Regions from separate parts of the Variovorax frigidus genome, predicted to be linked through region 1. Evidence: riboswitches for the same ligand, from Rfam matches in the RefSeq annotation. Region 1 holds a riboswitch; each other region holds the start of a gene.
What was found. A riboswitch is a leader RNA that binds a small molecule or an ion and turns the genes downstream of it on or off. The one in region 1 is predicted to bind glycine.

Region 1 (5,506 bases):
CGTGTGGCGCGGGGCATCTCGAGCCTCTTCCATCCCGTGCTCTATCCCAACACCGATGCCACCTTGCACATCAACCAGGAAGAGCTGGGCCTGCTGGTCGGCGTGTCGCGCCAGCGCGTGAACACGGCGCTGACCGAGCTGGCATCGGCCGGGCTGATCCAGCGCGGCTACGGCTACATCACCGTGACCGACCGGCAGGCGCTGGCCCGCTACCCCTGAACTTTCAAGCGCGCGCTCAAGGCTTCAGCGACTTCGCCGTGCGCAGCAGCTGTTCGACGAACACGCGGATCGCCGGGTGGGTCCGCTCGCCCTGGCGGAAGGCGGCCGAGATGTGCCGGTGGACCCTGGGCCGCAGCGGCACCGCGGCGAAGGTGCCGCGCATCTGGCCCAGGCGCAGGCCGGGGATGATGGAGACGGCGCAGCCCGCGCTGACCATGGCCGCGATGATCTCGGAGCCCAGGCACTCGGCGCTCACGCGTGGCGTGTAGCCCGCGCGGCGGCACAGGCCCAGCACGAACTCGCCATACACGCTGCTCGCGGAGTCGAGCGCCCACTCCTCGTCCTTGAGCTCGGCCAGCCCCAGCGTCTTCTTGCGCGCGAGCCGGTGCCCGGTGGCCAGGATGACGTGCAGCTCGTCGTCGATCAGCGGCACGTGCTTTACCGTCTGGCCGCCGCGCGTCTGGCGCCCGCCGAGGTCGTCCACGATCGCGATGTCGGTGCTCCACGAGCCCAGCGCGGCCAGTCCTTCGGCGGGCTCCATCTCGACCAGCGTGATCTGCAGCCGCGGGTAGGCCGCACGCAGCGCCTGGATCACGGGCGGCAGCAGCGCGGCCGCGGCCGTGGCGAAGGCCGCGACGCGCAGCGTGCCCGCGATCTCCTGGCGGATCTGCGCCAGCTCGGACTTCGCCTCGTCCAGCACGGTGAGCACGCGTTCGACATGCCCCACCAGCACCTCGCCCGCGTGCGTGAGCTTCACGCCCCGGCCGCGCCGCTCGGTCAGCGCCACGCCGACCTCCGCCTCGAGCTGCGCCAACTGCTGCGAGACCGCGGACGGTGTCAGGCACAGCACATCGGCCACGGCCGTCATGGTCTGGCGGTTCGAGAGTTCCCGCAGTGCCCTGAGTCGTGCGAAGTCCATGGCAGGCCCGTCGATAGTTAAGAATTTATTGAATATATCCAAAGAAATGATCAATGGTGCTGATCTGAAAGCCGCCCTAGGATCGCGCCGTTTCCTGCTTTTCATTTCAGAACGGACCTCCTCTTGGCAGTCAGCGTCTTCGACCTCTTCAAGATCGGCATCGGGCCTTCGAGCTCGCATACGGTCGGCCCGATGCGGGCCGCGCGCCTGTTCACGAAGGCGCTGGAGGACACGGGCCTGCTGGGCGGTGTGCGCCGCGTCGTGTCTGAAATGTTCGGCTCGCTGGGTGCGACGGGCAAGGGCCACGGTACCGACGTGGCCGTGCTGCTGGGCCTGGCCGGCCACGAGCCCGACACCGTCGACGTGGATGCGGTGCCGGCCCTGTTGGCCGACATCCGTGGCCGCAAGTCGTTGCACTTGGCCGGCGTTCACACCATCGCTCTGGACGAGAAGGCCGACCTGTTGCTCTACAGCCTCAAGGCACTGCCTTTCCATCCCAACGGCATGCGATTCACGGCCTTCGATGGCGACGGCGGCAGGTTGCTGGAGAAGACCTACTACTCCGTGGGCGGCGGATTCGTCGTGAGCGAGACCGTGGCCGGCGACGGTTCGCGGCAGAAGCTGATCGCGCCGGACACCGAGATCCTCGAATGGCCCTTTCACAGCGGTGCCGATCTGCTGGGCCTGACCACGCAGCACGGCTGCAGCATCGGCGACGTCATGCGGCGCAACGAACGGCATTGGCGGACCGACGAAGAGACCGATGCGGGCCTGCTGCGGATCTGGCAGGTGATGCAGGCCTGCGTCGAGCGCGGCTGCCGCACCGACGGCGTGCTGCCCGGGCCGTTCCGCGTCCGGCGCCGGGCCGCGGCGTTGACGCGGCGGCTCGGGGACTTCCGCGCGGCCATGGTGGACCCGCTCACGGTGATCGACTGGGTCAACGTCTTCGCCCTGGCCGTCAACGAGGAGAACGCCGCGGGCGGCCGTGTGGTCACGGCACCCACCAACGGCGCGGCCGGCATCGTGCCCGCGGTCCTGCACTACTACATGCGCTTCGTGCCCGGCGCCAGCGAGCGCGGGGTCGTCGACTTCCTGTTGACCGCCGCGGCCATCGGCCTGCTCTACAAGGAGAACGCTTCGATCTCCGGCGCCGAGGTGGGCTGCCAGGGCGAGGTCGGCGTGGCCTGCTCGATGGCCGCGGCCGGGTTGTGCGCGGTGCTGGGCGGCAGCCCCGAGCAGGTGGAGAACGCGGCCGAGATCGGCATGGAGCACCACCTGGGCCTGACCTGCGACCCGGTGGGCGGGCTGGTGCAGATCCCCTGCATCGAGCGCAACGCCGTGGCCTCGGTCAAGGCCATCAACGCGGCGCGCATGGCGCTCTACGGCGACGGCGTGCACCACGTGAGCCTCGACCAGGTGATCAAGACCATGCGCGAGACCGGCGCCGACATGATGACCAAGTACAAGGAAACCTCGCGCGGCGGGCTGGCCGTGAACATCGTGGAATGCTGAAGCTGCGGTCTGCATTCGCGCAAGGGACTGAAGCGGGGGCCGATGCGCACGCGTTGTCTCGACAGAGAAGGCAGCACCGGGCGATTTGGGTTCATGGCTGCGCGAGGGTACTTTCCAGAGGGGTCGCCGGGCTATCGGGTGTCTGAAGAGGGCTCAAATCCGGTGCGCGCAGAAGGGTGCCCGGAGGGCGATTTCCGCGGCACTGTTGCGGCTCCGGCTACACTCCGCGCCGCATTGCAGCCGTATCAGGCCTTGCGGCCGTTGAGAGAAACGGCCAACTCATCTTAGGAAAATTCAGTGAACCGTATCGAACTCGTCGAGAAAATCGCCACCGCCCACAACACCAGCAAGGCCGAAGCGGCCCGCATCCTGGAGACCATCACCGGTGCCATCGTCGCCGCGGTCAAGAAGGGCGACCCGGTCCAGATCGTGGGCTTCGGCACCTTCAAGCAAGTCGCACGCGCTGCACGTTCGGGCTTCAACCCGCAAGCCGGCACGAAGATCAAGATCGCCGCCCAGAAGGTGCCGAAGTTCGTTCCGGGCGCTGCCTTCAAGGCCGCCATCGACCCCAAGGCTGCCAAGCGCAAGGCCGACAAGGTCGCTGCAAAGCCGGCTGCTGCACCCGCCAAGAAGGCTGCCGTGGCTGCCAAGCCCGCTGCCGCACCCGCGAAGAAGGCTGCTGCCGCTCCTGCCAAGGCACCTGCCAAGGCTTCGGCGAAGGCTGCCGCACCTGCGAAGGCTCCGGCAAAGGCCGCAGCGGCCCCCGCCAAGGCACCGGCCAAGAAGGCTGCCGCCAAGAAGTAATTGCTGTTCGCAGCATGATGGACGACGGCCCTTCGGGGCCGTTTTCTTTGGGCCCACCGATCGCGGTGTGAAGCCGCGGAGTTGCCAGCCTTCGTGCAATGGCGGGATAATGCAAGCCTTCCAGGAGAAGCAACGACCCCCAGGGGTCGTTCTACCGAAGGCGCATCCCCGAAACGCTCAGGTCCCGTACTGGATTCATCATCAAACTGGAGAGTGCTGCCGGCGTCATGCCGAGCCGCCGCCGAAGGTGCAAACCGCGTCGCAGGACGCGGTGAATCTCTCAGGCAAAAGGACAGTGGGGCCGACGACCAATTCTGGTCGCCGGCCCTTTTTCTTTTGCGTTTTCGAACTGGAGATGATGATGAAAGTGATCGTGATGGGCGCCGGCGTGATCGGCGTCGCCACCGCATGGTACCTGCGGCAGGCCGGCCATGAAGTGACCGTGCTCGAGCGCAATGTCGGTGCCGCGCGCGAGACCAGCTTCGGCAACGGCGGCCAGATCTCGGTGAGCCATGCCGAACCCTGGGCCAACCCCTCGGCGCCGTTCAAGCTGCTCAAGTGGCTGGGCCGGGAAGATGCGCCACTGCTGTTCCGCCTGCGCGCCGACCCCGCGCAATGGCGCTGGGGCCTCAAGTTCCTCGCCGAATGCGGCGCGAAGCGCTCGACCCGCAACATGGTGCAACTGCTCAACCTGGGCACCTACAGCCGCGACAGCCTGCAGCAGCTGCGCCGCGACACCGGCATCGCCTACGACCACCTGACCAAGGGCATCCTGCACTTCTATACCAGCCAGAAGGAGTTCGATCTGGCGCTCGAGCCGGCGCGCATCATGCGCGAGCTGGGCTGCGAGCGGCAGGTGATCGATGCCGACGAGGTGGTGCGCATCGACCCCGCCATGGCCGCGATCCGCCCGCGGCTGGCCGGCGCCACCTACACCAGCGCCGACGAATCGGGCGACGTGCACAAGTTCACCACCGGCCTCGCGCAGAAGGCGGCCGAGCAGGGCGTGCAGTTCCGTTACGGCGTGCGCGTCCAGCGGCTGCGCACCGAAGGCGGTGCGATGCGCGGAGTGGAGATCGCGAGCGAGAGCGGCATGTACGAGGTGGTGCAGGGCGATGCCTACGTGCTCGCGCTGGGCAGCTTCAGCGCCCCGCTCGCGCGCGGCGCGGGTGTGTCGCTCGACATCTATCCGGCCAAGGGTTACTCGGCGACGCTGCCCATCCTCGATGCCGACAAGGCGCCCAGCGTGAGCCTGACCGACGACGAGCACAAGCTGGTCTTCTCGCGCTTCGGCGATCGGCTGCGCATCGCGGGCACGGCCGAGCTCAACGGCTACGACCTGTCGCTGAACCCGGTGCGTTGCGAAGCCATCGTGCGCCGCACGCTCGACATCTTCCCGGGCGTGAGCCGGCCCGAGCTCGCGAGCTACTGGGCCGGCCTGCGTCCGGCGACGCCAGGCAACGTGCCCTACATCGGCCGCAGCAAGGTGCAGGGCCTGTTCCTCAACACCGGCCACGGCACGCTGGGCTGGACGCACGGCTGCGGTTCGGGCCGCGCGCTGGCCGAACTGATGTCGGGCCGGCGGCCCGAGGTCGACTTCGCCTTCTGCGGGCCGACCCCCGCGCGGGCCGTCGTCTCGACCGTGCTGGCGCCGGATCGGCGCGGCCGCGCGGCCTGAGCCATCTCGGCGCGAGATGCGCGCTTCGCCCATCGGTATGAATTTTCCGCGTTAACCCGCTGCGGCGGGCGGCGGTGCGCGCGCGACGATTCGCGCATCGCCGGGCGTGAGAACATGCCCGGCTGTCACCCGGGACCTTCTCCATGAACACCTCTGCCATGCCGCGCCCTTCGTCGGGCGCCGGCGCCTCCCTCGCCGCGGACGCGGTCTACCGAAAAGTCAGCTGGCGGCTGATCCCGCTGCTCTTCGTCTGCTACATCGTCGCCTACCTCGACCGTGTCAACGTGGGCTTCGCCAAGTTGCAGATGCAGGACGCGCTGCAGTTCAGCGAAGCCGTCTACGGCCTGGGCGCGGGCATCTTCTTCATCGGCTAC
Region 2 (5,506 bases), on a different contig from region 1:
TGGTGTTCCATGCCGCCCGGCACCCACACGCCGCGCCCCGTCGGCACCACCCAGCTGCCGGCGGCGGCGCTCACGATCATCACGCCCGAAATCGCGTGGATCAGCTGGCCGCGCCGATGCGTGTGCGGCGGAATGAAGGCATCGCCCTCGGGGTCGGTCGCCAGCACCGCGACGGCGCGCGGGGTCGACTCGCCCTCTTCGGGCCGCAAATTCAGCGGCGGGATCGGTTTGTCATTCTTTGTCCATTTCGCGACGATTCTTGCCGATTCATAGCGAGATGATCCTTCCATCGCTTCCTACGATGCCTTTTTCCTCCAGGCACACATGAAAGAAGCGATCGAATGAACAAGCGCCGACTCGGGCTGCTCACCGGCACCCATGCCGTCAATGACCTCTACCAGGGCCTCGTGCCCGCCCTGCTGCCCTTCATGGTGCTGGAACGGGGCTACAGCTACACCGCGGCCGCCGGCCTGATGCTGGCCGCCACCGGCCTGTCGAGCGTGGTGCAGCCGCTGTTCGGCCTGTACGCCGACCGCCATCCCCGCAGCTGGCTGGTGCCCACGGGCTTCCTGGTGGCGGCGCTGGGCGTGGTGCTGGCGGGCATCAGCCACGACTACCTGCTGACCTGGATCGCGATCGCGCTGTGCGGCCTGGGCATCGCGGCCTACCACCCGCCCGCCACCGTGGCCGCACGCGCGGCCGGCGGCGCGTCGCAGAAGGCGATGAGCGTGTTCTCGGTGGGCGGCACCATCGGCGCCTCGTTCGCGCCGGTGCTGGCCGCCACGGTGGTCGGCGGCGGCGGCCTGTCGCGCAGCTACCTGCTGGGCTTGCCGGCGCTGGCGATGGGGGTGGTGTGGCTGGTCGCCAACGCCGGCCGCGGCGCCGCCTCGGCGGCCACCGCAGCCGCCGCGCGCCAGACCCGCAGCGAAGTGCTCAAGCCGCACAACGACTGGCGCGCCTTCGGCCTGCTGGTGGCCACCATCGTCGGCTGGTCGATTCCCTACGTCACGGTGCTGTCGATGCTGTCGCTGCGCATCACGCGCGACCTGCACGGCACGAGCTTCCAGGGCGCAGCCGCCTTGACGGCTTTCACCGCCGCAGGCGCCGTCGGCACGCTGCTCGGTGGCTGGCTGGGCGACCGCATCGGCCGCATGGGCACGATCCGCACCGGCTACCTGCTCGCCCTGCCTGCGCTGGCCGGCCTGGTGCTCGCGCCCAGCGCGGGCTGGGCCATGGCCTGCACGGCGCTGCTCGGCCTGTGCATGTTCCTGCCCTTCGCGGCGCAGGTCACGCTGGCGCAGGACTACCTGCCGCGCAATCCCGCCACGGCCAGCGGCATCACGCTGGGGCTGGCGCTGTCGGTCGGCGGACTGGTGTCGCCGCTGTTCGGCATGCTGTCGGACGCACGCGGACTCGGCGTCACGCTGACGGTGGTGCTGGGCGTGCTGTGCGTCGCAACGGTGCTGGCCTTGCGGATGCGCAACCGGTCGATGCAGCCGATGGTCCCGGCGGTGGAAGCGGCCGCGGCCTGAACCCTTTGGCTGTCACCGAAAAATCATGAGGATGTCATCGCGCTGCGCCATGCTCCGGCCCTCGATCCCCGAAGGCTGTGGTTGCCATGTTTCCCTCCAAGACCGACAAGGCGCGCGACGAACTGCATGGCGGGCGTCGCACGCTGAGCCAGCGCGAGCGTGCGCTGCTGCTCATGGCCGACGGCCGGCGCTCGCTGAGCGACTTCAGCCCGCTGTTCGCCAACCGGGACGAAGCCGCGCAGGCGATCCAGACGCTGATGCAGCGGGGCTATCTGGAGGCAGCGGGCACCGTCTCGGCGGCGCCGACCGCCGTGCCGCTGCCGCTCGGCACGGCCGCCGACACCTTCGACGGCAAGCGCTCGCTGGCCACCACGCGCATGTTCCTGTTCGACATCTGCGAACGCATGTTCGTGCGCCGCGACCCGGGGCTCGCGCAGCAGATCCGCAATGCGCTGCGCGAAGCCCGCGAGCGCGAGCCGATGCTGGAGATCGCCGCGCTGATGCTCGCCGAGGTCGAGAAAAGCGCCGGCCCGGAACGTGCCGACGCGCTGCGCGAGCGCATCGACCGGCTGCTGCCGCTCGTTGAAATCGTTCACTGACGCGCCGCCCTGCTCCCGGCGATCCACTACACTTGCGGGGTCAGGAGAGAGCCCCGCGCGACGGGGCCGCCGAAGGCGCAGGGGATTCCCGAACGCTCAGGCAAAAGGACTGACGAGGCGCCGGTGACCACCGGCGTTTCCTTGCTGGAGAGAGGCCGCCGTACCGGAAACGACGCAGCGGCCCACCGAAGGAGCAACCCCCGATCGTGGGGCGAATCTCTCAGGTAAAGCGGACAGCAGGGGTGGCCCGTGGCATTGCAGCCATGGATTTCGACTGCCCCTTTGGAGTGCCGCCTGGTGACTTCTTCCGCCCCCGCTACCGAACTTCTCCAGACCCCGCTGCACGACCTGCACGTCGAACTCGGCGCCCGCATGGTGCCCTTCGCCGGCTATTCGATGCCGGTGCAGTACCCCACCGGCCTGATGGCCGAACACAAACACACGCGCACCGCCGCCGGCCTGTTCGACATCTCGCACATGGGCCAGTTGCGCCTGGTCGGCCCCGACGCCGCGGCCGCCTTCGAGACCCTGATGCCCGTCGACGTCGTCGACCTGGCACCCGGCAAGCAGCGCTACGGCCTGCTGCTGAACGACGAGGGCGGCATCCTCGACGACCTGATGTTCTTCAACGAAGGCCACGATTCGCTGTTCGTGATCGTCAACGGCGCCTGCAAGGTGGCCGACATCGCCCACATCCGGCAGCAGATCGGCGCGCGCTGCGAAGTGCAGCCTCTGCCCGACCACGCGCTGCTCGCGTTGCAGGGCCCGCAGGCCGCGGCCACGCTGGCACGGCTGTCGCCGGGCATCGAGCGCTTCGTGTTCATGACCGGCGGCGCGGTGCAGATCGGCGGCATTCCGGCCTTCGTCACGCGCAGCGGCTACACCGGCGAGGACGGCTTCGAGATCTCGGTGGCCGCGAAAGACGCCGATGCGCTGGCCCGCCTGCTGCTGGCCCAGCCCGAGGTCCAGCCCATCGGCCTGGGCGCGCGCAACTCGCTGCGACTCGAGGCCGGCCTGTGCCTCTACGGCAACGACATCGACACCACGACCACGCCGGTCGAGGCCTCGCTCAACTGGGCGATCCAGAAGGTGCGCCGCACAGGCGGTGCGCGCGCGGGCGGCTTCCCGGGCGCCGACAAGGTCCTGGCCCAGCTGGCCGCCGCGACGACCGGCGCCGCAGGCCACACCGACCACGACACCCTGAAGCGCAAGCGCGTGGGCCTGGTCGCGCTCGAACGCATCCCGGTGCGCGACGGCACGCTGCTGCAGTCCTTCGAAGGCCACGCCATCGGCACCGTCACCAGCGGCCTGCTCGGCCCCACGGCCGACCGCTGCATCGCCATGGGCTATGTCGCCACCGCCTTCGCCGAACCCGGCACGCGCGTGCAGGCCCTCGTGCGCGGCAAGCCGGTGCCGATGGAGGTCTCGACCCTGCCCTTCGTTCCGACGCATTACTACCGCGGCTGAACCCCGCGGCGCCGGCTAGGCTCTGCACCCCTGAACATTTTTTCCACGAGGAGTTTCTTCACCATGAGCATCAAGTACACCAAGGACCACGAATGGGTCGCGGCCGAAGGCGATGCCGCCACCGTCGGCATCACCGTGCACGCGCAGGACGCGCTGGGCGACGTGGTCTTCGTCGACCTGCCCGAAGTCGGCAAGACCTTCGCGCAGGGCGAAGTCGCCGGCGTCGTCGAGTCGGTCAAGGCCGCGGCCGACGTGTTCATGCCCGTGTCGGGCGAGATCGTCGAAGTCAACGAGGCGCTGCGTGCCGACCCCTCGCTGGCCAACAGCGACCCGCTGGCCAGCGGCTGGTTCTTCAAGGTCAAGCTGAGCGAGCCCGCGCAGCTCGATGCGCTGCTCGAAGCGGCCGACTACGACAAGTTCGCTTCCGAAAGCTGATCCCGCTTCTGCTTCTTCGTCCCCGTCTTTTCTTCACCGCCATGTCGACCACCTTCCCCACCCTGCACGAACTTGACACCGCCGACGAGTTCATCGCCCGCCACATCGGCATCGAAGCGGCGGACGAGGCGCGCATGCTGCCGGTCATCGGCTCGGCCACGCGCCAGGCGCTGATCGACGGCATCGTGCCCGCGGCCATCCGCCGCTCGAAGCCGATGCAGCTGCCGCCCGCGGTGAGCGAGGCCGATGCGCTGGCCGAACTGAAGAAGATGGCGGCGAAGAACAAGGTGGCGCGCAACTTCATCGGCCAGGGCTACTACGGCACGCACACGCCCGGCGTGATCCTGCGCAACGTCCTCGAGAACCCGGCCTGGTACACCGCCTACACGCCCTACCAGGCCGAGATCTCGCAGGGCCGCATGGAGGCGCTGGTCAACTTCCAGACCATGGTCTGCGACCTGACCGGCATGGCGATCGCCAACGCCTCGATGCTCGACGAGGCCACCGCGGCGGCCGAGGCCATGACGCTCGCCAAACGCAGCGTCAAGAGCAAAAGCAACATCTTCCTGGTGGCGGGCGACTGCCATCCGCAGACCATCGAGGTGCTGCGCACGCGCGCGGCGCCGCTGGGCATCGAGATCAAGGTCAGCACCGCCTCCGAAACCCTGCCGCACCTGATGGCGAGCTGCGAATTCTTCGGTGTGCTCGCGCAGTACCCGGCCACCACCGGCCAGGTCCACGACCTGCGCCCGCTGGCCGGCCATGCGCACGCCTGCGGCGCGGCCCTGTGCGTCGCGGCCGACCTGCTGGCGCTCACGCTGCTCACGCCGCCCGGCGAGTGGGATGCCGACATCGTCTGCGGCACCACCCAGCGCTTCGGCATGCCGATGTGCAACGGCGGGCCGCACGCGGCCTACCTGGCCTGCCGCGACGCGTTCAAGCGCTCGCTGCCGGGCCGGCTGGTCGGCGTGAGCGTCGACGTGCATGGCGCCCCCGCCTACCGCCTCGCGCTGCAGACGCGCGAGCAGCACATCCGGCGCGAGAAGGCCACCTCGAACATCTGCACGGCGCAGGTGCTGCCGGCCGTGGTGGCCAGCATGTATGCGGTCTACCACGGCCCCGCGGGCCTCTTGCGCATCGCGCAGCGCGTGGCCGCGCTCACGGGTGTGCTGGCCGCGGGCCTGGAGCAGATGGGCTTCGAGCTGGCCCACGCCACGGCCTTCGATTCGCTCACGGTGAAGAGCGGCGACGGCACCTCGGCGATCCTCGAACGCGCCCGCAGCGCGGGCGTGAACCTGCGCCACCGGCTGCAGCAGCACCTGGGCATCTCGCTCGACGAGACCCACACGCGCGCCGACGTCGAGACGCTCTGGGCGCTGTTCGTGCGTCCCGGCACGCCGATGCCGCGCTTCGACACGCTGGCCGAGACCGCCGAGGTGCGCATTCCGCAAGACCTGCGCCGAACCAGCGCCT
Region 3 (5,506 bases), on a different contig from region 1:
ACTTTCATCACCCCCTTTCGCAGCGCCGCAGCCTGCATCGCCATCGCAGCCAGTGTTTCGGCCTGGGCCCAGACGGCCGCGCCGGTCGACGTGCAGGACGCCTGGGTCCGTGCCGCCGTGCCTGGACAAAGCGGCACCGGCGCCTTCATGAAGCTCACGGCCCACGAAGGCCTCAAGCTGGTCGGCGCGACCACGCCGGCCGCCGGTGTGGCCGAAGTCCATGAAATGAAGATGGAGGGCGACACCATGCGCATGCGCGGCGTGTCCGGCGTCGAGCTGCCTGCGCACCGCACGGTCGAACTCAAGCCGGGCGGCTATCACCTGATGCTGATGGACCTGAAGCAGCCCATCGTCAAGGACGCGACCTTGCCGATCACGCTGCAGTTCGAGGACGCCAAGGGCGCCAAGAGCACGCTGGCGCTGAACGTGCCGGTGCGCAGCGTCGCTCCGGGTGCCGCCGCCGGTGCTGCGGCACCGGCCCACCGCCACTGAGGGGGACCGCCGCGCGCCAGCGGCCTGGGGTAAGCTGGCGCCCACCACTGCCGGAGACAGCCATGAGCGACGCGAATTCCCCTTTTGCCTTCAGTCAGTTCGTTCCCGGCTTCGACTTTCTCAAGGGGCTGGCCGGCAACGCAGCCTCCGGTGGCGGCACCGCCACCGGCATGCCCAGCCTGTCGAACTGGGTGGCGCCGACGCTCAGCGTCGAGGAACTCGAAAAGCGCATCCAGGAGCTCAAGACGGTGCAGTACTGGCTCGAGCAGAACGGCCACGCGTTGAAAGCGACGATCCAGGCGCTCGAGGTGCAGAAGATGACCTTGTCGACGCTGCGTGGCATGAACGTGCAGATGGAAGACCTGGCCAAGGTGTTCACCCGGCCGGCGGCGACGGCGACCGAGTCGGCCGTCGCTTCACCTTCCCCTGCGCCTGCGCCTGAACCGGCGCCCGCCCCCGCCGCCGAGGCCACCGACGAGAAAGCATCCGCGGCGCCAGGCGTGGTCGATCCGCTGCAGTGGTGGAACGCGCTGACGCAGCAATTCCAGCAGATCGCCAGCACCGCGATGCAGGAGGCGGCCCACGCCAAGATGCCGGGCGCGACACCGACACAGCCGCACGCAGCGAAGCCGGCGACCAGGAAGGCGCCCGCCCGCAAGACCGCCCCGCGCAAGGCCGCGGCCAAACCTCCCGCCGCAGCCGCGCCCCGGCGCGCGCGCGGCTGAATCCCTTCTTTTCTCTCTCCAGGACCCCGGACCGCGCGCATGAAGCTTTTTCCCACCGGCCACGCCACCCATCCGCAATGGCGGATGGCGGCAGGCCTCGCGCTCGCGCAGTTGCGCGCGCAGATGGCGCTGCCCGACTACGCCGCCGCCCCCACGCTGGGCCTGCTCTACATCACCGACCACTATGCGGCCGAGGCGCAGGACATCCTCGACCACCTCGGGGCCGAATTGCCCGAAATCACCGACTGGTCGGGCACCGTGGGCTTCGGCGTCGCGGCCAACAATGCCGAGTACTTCGACGAACCGGCGCTGAGCGTGATGCTGTGCGCGCTGCCCAGCGACCAGTACCGCGTGTTCTCCGGCGTGGCGCCGCTGGGCAGTTCGGAGATGAGCGGCTTCGAGGCGCACACGGCGCTGGTGCATGCCGACCCGGGCACGCCGGAACTGGCCGAGCTGGTCGGCGAGATGGCCGGGCGCACCGACACCGGCTACCTCTTCGGCGGCCTGTCGTCGGGGCGCCGCGGGGCGCTGCAGTTCGCACTGGGCGGCAACGGCAACATCCGCGGCCACGGCGCGGCCCGCGGCGTGTTCTCGGGCGGCATGTCCGGCGTGGTGTTCAGCGAAGGCGTGCGGCTGGTGTCGCGCGTCACGCAGGGCTGCGAGCCGGTGTCGCGCGAGCGCGAGATCACCGAGGTCGACGGCAACCTGCTGCTTCAGCTCGACGGCGAGCCCGCGCTCGACGTGCTGCTGAACGACCTGCAGATCTCGCTCGAGGCGCCGCAGGAGGCGATCGAGGTGGTGCGCGCCACGCTGGTCGGGCTGGTCGACGCCGGCAGTGACGGCATCCGCCGCACCGGCGACCTCGGCGCCGACGTGCTGGTGCGCCACATCATCGGCCTCGACCCGACGCGCCGCGGCATCGCGATCGCCGACACGGCCGAGGCCGGCATGCGCATGAGCTTCTGCCGGCGCAGCCCTCAGGCCGCGCGTGCCGACCTGATGCGCATCTGCGCCGAGATCCGCGAAGAGCTCGAGCCCGAGGAGCAGACGCTGGCCACGGCCCGCGCGGTCGCGGCCGGCGAGGCCGAGGCCGCGCCGCATCCGGCGCGCCGCATCGCGGGCGCGGTGTATGTGAGCTGTTCGGGGCGCGGCGGCGCGCATTTCGGTGCGCCAGGCGCGGAGATGCAGATCGTGCGGCATGCGCTGGGCGATGTGCCGCTGACCGGCTTCTTCGCCGCCGGCGAGATCGCCCGGCACCACGTGTACGGCTACACCGGCGTGTTGACGGTGTTCGTCGCCGACTGAGCCCGCCCGGGGCTCAGCCCTTGGCGAAGGCGAATTCGACCTCGGGCAAAAGCCCGCTCACGATGCGTGCGATCGACTTGCCCGCGCCGCAGGTGTTGACCCAGCCCTGCGCGCCAGGGGCCGTGTTGAGAAACAGGTTGCGCAGCGGCGTGCGGCCGATCAGCGGCATGCCGCTGGCGCTGCGCGCGTGCAGCGTGCTGGAGAACTCGGCGCGCGAAGGGTCGACCACGCCCGGCAGCAGGGTCTCGACCCGCGCCAGCATGCGCGCGAAGTGCGCCGAGTCGGGGAGATCCTGCGCGTCGGTGGCGAGGCGAACCATGCAGCACACGCGCAGCCGTTCGCCCTCCGGGGTCTCGATGCGCCGGATGCGCAGGCGGCCTTGCCGGTCGTTGAGCATTACCTGCGGCGCCCGTGCCATGTCCTGGATCGGCACCACCATGACGTACTCGCGCATCCGCCGCAGCGGCATGGCGATGCCCAGCGCCCGCGCGTGGGGGACGCTGCCCGTGCCCAGCGCCAGCACGTACGCATCGGCGCGCAGCCTGCTGTGCTCGCCGTCGGCATTGGCCAGTTCCACCTGATCGATGCGGCCCTCGTGCGCATGCAGCTTGATCACCGAGTGGTTCATCAGGAAGCGCACGCCGGCGGCGCGGCACATGAAGGCGAGGCTGGCCGCGAACGCCGCCGGGTCGCGCGAGATGTCTTCGTGGGTGTACGCAGCGCCGGCGAGCTGGCCGTGCAGATGATCGAGCGAGGGTTCGATGCCGATGGCCTGATCGGGCGACAGCAGCTGCAGCGAGCAGCCCAGCGCCTGCAGCCGGCCCACGTTGTGCGTGAGAGCCTCGAAGGCCTTGGCATCGGTGTAGACGCGCATCCATCCGGCGCTGCGCAGGTCCTGCGACACGCCGGCTTCCTTGCGCAGCTCGTGCACCGTCTGCCGGCTGTAGGTGGCGAGGCGCACCATGTGCTCCAGGCGCGCGGCCGGCCGGTGGCGCACACCGGTCAGGTAGCCGGACACGCGGCGCAGACGGCGGCGCAGGCCGTCGATTGCCGTGCCGCACAGGCTGCGCGCGGGCGGCGGCGCCGGCGGCGCGCGCAGGGGGGCGCTGGCCATGCCGCGGGCCTTGGCGGCAGGTGCCGCATGACGGTCGATCACCGTGACCTCATGGCCGAGCTGCTGGAGGTAATAAGCCGAGGCGACGCCGAGAAGACCGCCGCCTAGAACGATCACGCGCATGGTCCGATTCCTTGTGGGAAGGCACAAACGGCGGACCGCCGCACTTCGCAGTGCGGGCCAGGTCCGGGGTTCAGGTTGCCGCTCCCTCTGTCCTGGGTACCTGAGAGATTCGCCCGCTGCGCCTTGCAACGGGTTTGCTCCTTCGGTGCATCGCGCGGGGCGATGGCTCTTCAGACGGCGAATCGAAATGAGGCAGTCGTCGAACCGGCTGGGCGGTTCACCTCGGCGTTCATGGGAGTTTGCGCGTGCGGTGGGGCCGGAGACCCTCTTTTCTGCAGAAATAGGAGTTTACCCGTCTTGACAAAATAAATAAATCTGCATTCGATATAGGTCGAATATGAATCGAAACATGCGGCATCGGCGCCACATGCCGATTTTCAATTGCGGCGCAGGCGGGTGAAGGCCTCGAATTCCCAGTTGCGCATGCCCAGCAGCAAGGTGTAGCCCTCCCGGTCGTCGGGCGAAAGCTTCTGATCGGTCTGGTGCTGCTGGGCGAAATCCTGCGCCACGCGTTGCAGCCGTTCGAGGAAGGACGGCGCCAGCGCCCGGCTGATCGAGCCATGCACCAGCAGCAGTCCCTCTGCCGGCCCGTCGAAGCCGCCGCTGTAGTAGTCGAGCACGACGTTGTCCCGGAAGAAGTTCATCACCGGCCCGTGCGGGCGCCAGCGGAAGGTCTTGGCCAGCTTGAGCCGGTAACGGTTGAGCGGCCGCAGCTCGATGATGCCGATGCGGTCGAGCTGGGCGAAGCAGGTGATGCATTCGGCCTCGCTCAGGCGGTAGGCGCCGACGATCTGCTCCAGCGTCCACTGGCTCAGCACGCTGATGGCGACCAGGATCAGCTTCTTGTCCCGCACCACCGCCTTTTCCTGTTCGAGCGTGAGTTCGCGCAGCAGCGGCTGGGCGTCGGCCACACGCCGCGCGAGCTCGGCAAAATCCATCTTGAGGGCGCGGCAGATCGCATCGACCCGGCTCAGCGGCATGTCGGACTTGGCCAGCATGCGCTTCACGCTGGACTCCGCCATGCCCAGCGACCGGGCCAGATCGGCATAGGTCATGCGGGCGTTCTTCAGTTCGTTCTTCAGGGCCTGAACCAGATCGACAGTGGTGCTCATGGGTGAGAGGGTATTACAGGACGATACCGAATGGGCTCGATCGATGAACCGTATCGATTTTCGATGCCAGGAAAACACCGCAGACGCCTAGATTCGAGCCATGAACCGATCTTTTCGCCGCTTCTTCCCCGCGCTCGACGGCCGCGAACGTGCGCTGCTGGCCGTGCTGCTGCTGGGCGTGCTCGTGGCCGCTCTCGGGCCGGCGCTGCCGGACCCGATGGCGGGCGCCGGCTTTGCCGACGGCCGCCACTGGCTGGGCCTGCCCCATGCGATGGACGTGCTGAGCAACCTGCCGTTCGCGCTGCTGGGTCTCTGGGGCCTGGTCCGGCTGCACCGCCTCCAGGCCTCGCCGGCTGGCGAGGCCGGCCCGCGGCGTTGTGCGCAACTCTTCTTCGCGGGCCTGGTCTTCACCGCCGCCGGCTCGGCCTTCTATCACCTGCATCCCGATGCCTTGCGGCTCACGGCCGACCGCCTCGGCATGGCCGTCGCGTTTGCCGGCATGGTCGGGCTGGCGGTCGGCGAGCGCGTCGGCCGGCGTGCCGGTTGGCCGGCGGCCTGCGCCATGCTCGTGGCCGGCGGGTGGGCGCTGGCGGTCTGCCACCTGCGCGGCGACGTGCTGCCCTGGGCCGTGCTGC

Region 2: linked by a shared signal. The riboswitch ahead of gcvT (glycine cleavage system aminomethyltransferase GcvT) and the one ahead of ACSFBC_RS09815 (D-amino acid dehydrogenase) in region 1 are both predicted to bind glycine.
Region 3: linked by a shared signal. The riboswitch ahead of ACSFBC_RS21760 (FAD-dependent oxidoreductase) and the one ahead of ACSFBC_RS09815 (D-amino acid dehydrogenase) in region 1 are both predicted to bind glycine.

Annotation. Positions count from the first base shown of each region.
Region 1 is NZ_JBPJZF010000003.1:91,695-97,200, forward strand. Features, by position in the region: gene ACSFBC_RS09795 (Crp/Fnr family transcriptional regulator) at 1-219, shown strand, start outside; gene ACSFBC_RS09800 (LysR family transcriptional regulator) at 236-1,138, opposite strand; gene ACSFBC_RS09805 (L-serine ammonia-lyase) at 1,262-2,650, shown strand; partial or broken gene ACSFBC_RS09810 (HU family DNA-binding protein) at 2,948-3,337, shown strand; glycine riboswitch at 3,651-3,760, shown strand; gene ACSFBC_RS09815 (D-amino acid dehydrogenase) at 3,816-5,132, shown strand; gene ACSFBC_RS09820 (MFS transporter) at 5,276-5,506, shown strand, end outside.
Region 2 is NZ_JBPJZF010000004.1:388,907-394,412, forward strand. Features, by position in the region: gene ACSFBC_RS14105 (AraC family transcriptional regulator) at 1-215, opposite strand, end outside; gene ACSFBC_RS14110 (MFS transporter) at 342-1,532, shown strand; gene ACSFBC_RS14115 (hypothetical protein) at 1,619-2,131, shown strand; glycine riboswitch at 2,171-2,245, shown strand; glycine riboswitch at 2,266-2,378, shown strand; gene gcvT (glycine cleavage system aminomethyltransferase GcvT) at 2,426-3,598, shown strand; gene gcvH (glycine cleavage system protein GcvH) at 3,662-4,033, shown strand; gene gcvP (aminomethyl-transferring glycine dehydrogenase) at 4,075-5,506, shown strand, end outside.
Region 3 is NZ_JBPJZF010000007.1:224,110-229,615, reverse strand. Features, by position in the region: gene ACSFBC_RS21775 (copper chaperone PCu(A)C) at 1-492, shown strand, start outside; gene ACSFBC_RS21770 (PhaM family polyhydroxyalkanoate granule multifunctional regulatory protein) at 555-1,217, shown strand; gene ACSFBC_RS21765 (FIST signal transduction protein) at 1,257-2,522, shown strand; gene ACSFBC_RS21760 (FAD-dependent oxidoreductase) at 2,536-3,759, opposite strand; glycine riboswitch at 3,837-3,943, opposite strand; gene ACSFBC_RS21755 (helix-turn-helix domain-containing protein) at 4,137-4,871, opposite strand; gene ACSFBC_RS21750 (hypothetical protein) at 4,972-5,506, shown strand, end outside.